DNA from 3 places in the Lysinibacillus sp. FN11 genome. Region 2 is predicted to be linked to each of the others. Evidence: riboswitches for the same ligand, from Rfam matches in the RefSeq annotation. Region 2 holds a riboswitch; each other region holds the start of a gene.
What was found. A riboswitch is a leader RNA that binds a small molecule or an ion and turns the genes downstream of it on or off. The one in region 2 is predicted to bind S-adenosylmethionine.

Region 1: another riboswitch for S-adenosylmethionine. It lies ahead of NP781_RS21110 (cyclase family protein); the one in region 2 lies ahead of NP781_RS17320 (methionine ABC transporter ATP-binding protein).
Region 3: another riboswitch for S-adenosylmethionine. It lies ahead of NP781_RS19630 (bifunctional homocysteine S-methyltransferase/methylenetetrahydrofolate reductase); the one in region 2 lies ahead of NP781_RS17320 (methionine ABC transporter ATP-binding protein).

Annotation. Positions count from the first base shown of each region.
Region 1 is NZ_CP102383.1:4,009,173-4,011,440, forward strand. Features, by position in the region: gene NP781_RS21100 (helix-turn-helix domain-containing protein) at 1-399, shown strand, start outside; gene NP781_RS21105 (YuzC family spore coat inner layer protein) at 514-918, shown strand; SAM riboswitch class I at 1,000-1,105, shown strand; gene NP781_RS21110 (cyclase family protein) at 1,198-1,935, shown strand; gene NP781_RS21115 (DedA family protein) at 1,966-2,268, opposite strand, start outside.
Region 2 is NZ_CP102383.1:3,260,780-3,263,047, forward strand. Features, by position in the region: gene NP781_RS17315 (methionine ABC transporter permease) at 1-296, opposite strand, end outside; gene NP781_RS17320 (methionine ABC transporter ATP-binding protein) at 286-1,314, opposite strand; SAM riboswitch class I at 1,397-1,500, opposite strand; gene NP781_RS17325 (thioredoxin family protein) at 1,557-1,868, opposite strand; gene NP781_RS17330 (toprim domain-containing protein) at 1,883-2,224, opposite strand.
Region 3 is NZ_CP102383.1:3,715,084-3,717,351, forward strand. Features, by position in the region: gene NP781_RS19630 (bifunctional homocysteine S-methyltransferase/methylenetetrahydrofolate reductase) at 1-1,207, opposite strand, end outside; SAM riboswitch class I at 1,296-1,396, opposite strand; gene NP781_RS19635 (protoporphyrinogen oxidase) at 1,496-2,268, opposite strand, start outside.

The DNA.
Region 1 (2,268 bases), 750 kb from region 2:
TCTGTTTATGGGCAAAGTGTGGCATTTCTCCGTATTTCAGCCATTGGCATTACTCTATACGCGGGCCCTGAATGTGGCTATACGGGCCCCATTTTATATCGTGATTTAGGTTTAATGCCACATTCACTAGTATTGAGTATTCCGCACAATCAACGTAAAGTTCAACTGACATTTGCTCAATTGTTGCAATTAGATGCTGATCATTTATTTATTACCTTTGATAAACAACATTCCATTTATGAAAATGAGGAACGTGCTATTTTAAAAACTCCTACTTGGAAAAACCTAGCTGCCGTTAAAAGCAACTGTATCTATGAAGTAGACTTTTTAACATGGATGAATTATGGCATTTTATCACATAGTAAAAAAATTGATGATGTCTTGAATGTACTTGGCTAAAAGGAAGCTTACTTTAGCTTCCTTTTTAAATGTTTAGGACAAACATTGCACTGCTAATAACACCGAAAGCCGTTTGGCTACATAAGATAAGGTATCAGTTATAGGATAGGAGGAATGACCTTGTATTACAATCCTTATCCGTATTTTGTGCATCCCTATCATTATCCAACATCGCCTATCGCTAATCATTTTGCCATTAGACCCTTTTCGCAACACCTAGCAATGCCGACCAATAATCCTTTTCCACCTGTCGATACACACAAATTAAAAGCTCCAGCATCACGGATAAAGGCGATGATGCAGCAAGCCCAATTACTTACGGATAAAATAGATAGCTCCCAACAATTCGCACATGATTTAATGAATGCTGCTCAACTTTCAAATAAAACAGAGGTTGAAAAATTAATCACATCAACAGGCATTACGGTGAAATTTGAAACAAACTATACACCAGACAGTTTTAGAATACGTCTTATTGATAATGATTGTTGTGGCGTCACCTTAAATTTGAATTGGTGAAAATTCCTAGTGAACTTGTAAACTATAAAAAACTATGCTAAAGTGTTTGTATTGTTATTTCTGAAAATTCTTATATTACTTTTCTTATCAAGAGAGACGGAGGGATTGGCCCGATGAAGTCTCAGCAACCAGCTAACAGTATGGTGCTAATTCCAATTGGCAAAATGATCAGCCTTGAAGATGAGAAGAAGAACTACCGTTGTTTCAAGCAGGAGTCCTCTTCTATTAGGGGACTCCTTTTTTATTTACCACTATTTTTTACAGAAAGCAGGGAAATCGATGTCTAATGAACTTTTGCAAGCATTGGAATTATTAAAATCGAAACAGTGGGTTGACTTAACACATACTTTCGGCCCTAATTCACCACATTTTTTTATGTTTGAGGACGCTAAATTTGAAACATTATTTTCTCATAAGGATGGTTTCTTCGCTCAACAATTCACGTTCCCTGGTCAATATGGCACACATATCGACCCACCCATTCATTTTGTGCGAGATACTCGCTACTTAGAAGAATTAGAACTAAAAGAGCTTGTTCTCCCCCTTGTTGTTATTGATAAATCACAAGAGGCTGCGAGCAACCATGATTTTACATTAAGTGTAGAAGATATTCTTAATTTTGAGGACAAGCATGGAGAAATTGAAGCAGGAACATTTGTTGCATTACGTACAGATTGGAGTAAGCGCTGGCCAGATAAAGAGGCTTTCAGTAATAAGGATGCAGATGGACATAACCATATCCCTGGCTGGAGTTTAGAAGCTTTACAGTTTTTACTAACAAAACGTAAGGTAAGCGCAATTGGTCATGAAACATTCGATACGGACTCTGCTGCTGATTTTCGTAAAAATGGCAAGCTAGAGGGCGAATATTTTGTGCTTGACCAAGACACCTATCAAATTGAGCTAATGACTAATTTAGACAAGCTACCTGCGAAAGGCGCTATCATCTTCAATATCGTACCTAAGCCAGAAAAAGCATCTGGCTTCCCTGTGCGCTCATTTGCTATTTTGCCATAACATAAAAGTCGGTATAGCGTATACCGACTTTTATGTTTGTCCATTTCTTTTTTTGAATAAAAAGTAAGCAATGAGCATCCCTACAATAAATAAAAGGATAAGATAGATACTATAATGAGTTAAATAGTATCCAACAAATAGCCATTTCTCTCCAAGCATCTTTCCTAATGATATAAATGTGAACGTCCAGATAAATGCCCCTATATAGGCAAAAAGCGCAAACTTTCTATAAGGATAATTATTAATAGCCGCAATATATGCTGTCAAATGGCGTACCCCTGGAATAAAATAGCCAATTAATAATAGGGTAGGTCCTATTTTTGTAAACATCTT
Region 2 (2,268 bases):
GGTAACGCCGCATTAGCTCCTCGAATTGTACCTAGTAAAAACTTCGTAAATGGAATTAATAAAATAATTAATACGATAAATGGAATGGACCGGAAAATATTGACGAGTGATCCTGTTAAAAAGTTAACGATTTTATTTGCCCATAACTGATTGGGACTAGTTAAAAATAGAACAATACCAATGACTAACCCAAGAATAAATGTCACAACCGTTGATATAGCTGTCATGTATAATGTTTCATACGTAGCTTGCCACATATTTTCCCAGTCTACATTCGGAAAGAGATTAGTTAGCATTTTCAATCACCTCCGTCTGTACTTCCACTGTATTTAAATAACGAAGGGCTTCAGTGACGTTTGTCTGAGAGCCATCAATTTGCACAATCAATGTACCATATGCACCATTTTTTGTTTGCGAAATATTTCCGTGAACAATACTTACTTCTACATCAAATTGTTTCACAAGATGTGAGATGACAGGCTGTTCTGTTTTTTCACCAACAAAAATAAGTTTGACAAGTTGTCCAGTTGGATAGTTTGTTTTAATTTGTGCTACCGTATCTTGTGTTTCCTTAGTGTCTGTAATTTGAGATACAAACTTCTTAGTAATAGCTGCCTGTGGGGCTTGGAAGACTTGCAATACCTCACCACGTTCCACAATTTCGCCTGCCTCCATCACCGCTACACGATGACAAATTTTGCGAATGACATGCATTTCGTGGGTAATCAGGACGATTGTTAAGCCTAAGCGTTCATTTATATCTACGAGTAAATCAAGAATAGCATCCGTTGTTTCAGGATCGAGTGCGGAAGTCGCCTCATCACATAGTAAAACCTCTGGATTATTCGCTAATGCACGTGCAATTCCTACACGCTGCTTTTGTCCACCAGAAAGCTGGGATGGATAGGCCTTATCGCGCCCTTCTAAGCCTACAAGGGCAATCAATTCCTTCACACGTGCTTCACGTTGAGCCTTTGGGAAGCCTGCGATTTCTAAAGGGAATGCAATATTTTCGGCAACTGTTCTCGACCAAAGTAAATTGAAATGCTGGAAAATCATACTTACCTTTTGTCTAGCCGCTCTAAGCTTTTGCCCTTTTATCGATGAAAATTCTTGATTGTTCACCGTTACTGTTCCTGCTGTCGGTTTCTCTAAACCGTTTAATAAACGAATCATGGTACTTTTACCAGCACCACTATAGCCGATAATGCCAAAAATTTCACCTTTATTAATAGTAAGGTTGACGTCTTTGACTGCCGTTAATTCGCCATTTGCTGTTTTGTATTTCTTTGTAATATTTTGAAGCTGGATCATAGCGAATACTCCTTTTCTCATATAGAAAACCCCTTCACTCACAGACAAGTAGAAGGGGTCACGTATGATACGTTAAACCGTTCTCTCATCTTTCAAAGAAAAATCTTTGAGTGATTTGGCACCTTTTCACATTGTGATGGTTGCCGGGCTTCATAGGGCACTTCCCTCCGCCACTCTTCATAAGAGTTCGATATATTTAATGTTTTAGTAATATATTTGATACTTTACCACGCTAGTAAAGTTCAGTCAATTGATTTTTTTAACAATTCATATAAAAATGGTACGGATTGAAAGGCATAAATTTTTTCTGTCACTTTTCCGCCATCACTGATGAGTAGACAGGGAACACTTTCAATTTGATGCTCATAGGCAATGTGTTCCAAAAAGTTGATATTTGCTTTACCAATTTGTAGCTGTGGCAGTAATTGTTCAATAACGGACATCATTTTAGATGCCACTGCACATGTTCCACACATCGGTGTATATAAATAAAATGCAGTTTTCTCTCCCGACTGTTTAGCCGTTTCCCACTGCTCTGTTGACCATTCTTCCATTTACTCACGCAACCTTACAAAATATATTCATTATGGATTGAAAAATGTGCACGCAGTAAAATCATCGCTAGGACTTTTCTTGGTGTCGTTTCTACTTCCTTGTATGTTGGCATTGTGCGCAGATGCTCAGCTTCTGGATAATGTCTGTCCATTAATGCACGTAGCTTATCCCCAGAAGTATCTGCATCAAAAAAAGTAAATAGCTCACAGCCCTCATAGGGATCCAGTAGTTCTTCTAGTTGATGCACACCAATTGTACCATTCGTACATAGTATTGTAACATTCTCATTCAAAATAGGCTCAATTTGTAGCTTATCTGAACGCCCTTCTACTATCAAGCATTTTCCCTCGAACATTACGCCACCTCCATTTAGAGATCCCCACTTATAAGTCATTATAT
Region 3 (2,268 bases), 450 kb from region 2:
TTAACCCCATTAAATGGGATTGTAGACCAATTAAATTACGGTCGCGACATGTAATATGAGTTAGTGGGCGTACATTATGTGTGCTCTTCAACAATGCGCCCATTGCAATATTACTAATACGTGGAGAGGCCAGTGAATTGTCTGCCATCATAACTACATCTGCACCTGCATCATATAATTGCTTTGCTCCTTCAAGGAACCCATCGATCTCTAAATGTCTAGGTGTATCCAACTCTACTATGACAGAGCGTTCACGTTTAACTTTTTCATGAAGAGGCTCATACTTTGTTGGCTCCGCTTCCCGAACAATCTCAATCTTTTTAGGCTTCGCATGCTTCTCCTGAACCGGTGATAACTCTTCTAAATACTTCTTTGCTGCTGCAATATGTTTGGGTGTTGTACCACAGCAGCCCCCTATTAAGCGTACACCTTGATCACGCAATTCAACAGCCGCTCGACCAAAATAATCAGCTTCTGACTCATAAACGACACGCCCATCCTCTAAGTCCAGAAGTGAAGCATTTGGATAGGCCGACATAAATGCCTTATGAGGAAGTTCTACACCCTCAAATGCCAGAATTGTATGGTGTGGACCTAGTCGACAATTGACACCAACAATATCAGCACCTAGGAATTCAAGCTCATGTAGAGCATTATTTAAAGACATCCCATTTTGTAAAACACCAGGCTCATGCATAGAAACTTGTGCAATAATCGGCAATTTTGTTTTTTCTCGTAGCATCTTTAAGGTTGCTGTTAATTCTTCAAAATCATAATAAGTTTCAAGTAAAAGGCCATCTGGATTCCCTGCAAGTAAGACTCTTGCTTGTTCTTCAATAGTCGCTAATATTTCATCCAAGGTTGCATCACTTTTACGAATTCCCCGAATACCACCAATTGTTCCTAAAACAAATTGACCGCCATCAGCCGCTGCTCGTTTTGCGATGGTGATAGCAGCTTCATTAAATTGTTGGACACGTGATTCTAATCCATAGCGAGCTAATTTAATGGCATTTGCACCGTACGTATTCGTTTGAATGATGTCAGCACCAGCTGCAATATATTCTCTATGAATCTTTTCAATTAACTCGGGTCTCTGAACATTCATTTCCTCATGGCAATACTCCAATCCATAGCCATATAGCACTGTGCCTATTGCACCGTCTGCCGTCAATACATGCGTTTTTAACCTTTCAAGCAATCCCATAAAATTAGCCTCTCTTCCTATGTCTCTATATAATAAAAAGCCTTCTTTCATAAAAAAGAAGGCTTTAACGATTCATCATTGTTGTTCCTTCTCATCTTCGACTCAACGGTCTTCTGGATTTAGCACCTGACAATAAAGTTGGTTGCTGAAGCTTCAATGGGCCAGTCCCTCTGCTTCTCTTGATAAGAATTAAGTATGAATTTTTTAAATAATTAAAAGAATCATATCGTTTACTGACGAATGAGTCAAGACTATTTCACATAACAAAGTTTTTTTCCACTTAAAATCTTAGAAATTGGCAAGTTCCTTTGCAAGCTCTTCGCCAATTTTTTTCCCATTTTGAATGCAAGCACCGATACCTACGCCAAAATATGAGCACCCTGCAATCGATAAATTAGGATATTTCTCATGTAATTCTTGTAGTAATCCTTGTAATGCCTCACGATGTGCTAGATCATATTTAGGCATTTGATCAATCCATTTTGTTACATTCACAACGGTTGGTTGCTCCTCTATTCCTAGGCTCTTTCTCACATCTTCTAAAGCAACTGCTGCCAATTCTTCATCCGTCATGGCACGTAGTTGCTCATAGGCTGGATTGATGCTCTTATAAAAGAGTCGCACAAGTAATTTATTTTCTTTCGATGTATGCTTCCATTTACGACTAGTCCAAGTTGCTGCATTACAAGTAACGTCTGAATTATGGGAAACAATATAGCCTGTTCCATCTGCTGGCAATTTAGCATCTGGCACATCAAAACCTAAATAGATAGTAATCGCTGACGCTGTCGTAAATCGATCAAAATAGCGGTTTAAAGATTCATCCTGTAGCAGATTTTGGACAGTATCGTTCGGTAATGCTAAAACGACATAATCTGACTCAATAATTTCACCATTAGCTAAGGTAATAGTGTAGTTCTTATCTTGTTTTTGAACATTTAACGTAGTAACACCCTTGATAATTTCTACATCGGATAAGGTTTGTTCAAGTCGATCAATTAAAGAAGATAAACCTTTTTTAAACGATATAAATTTTTTGTTCGCTGCTTTAACAAATTGCT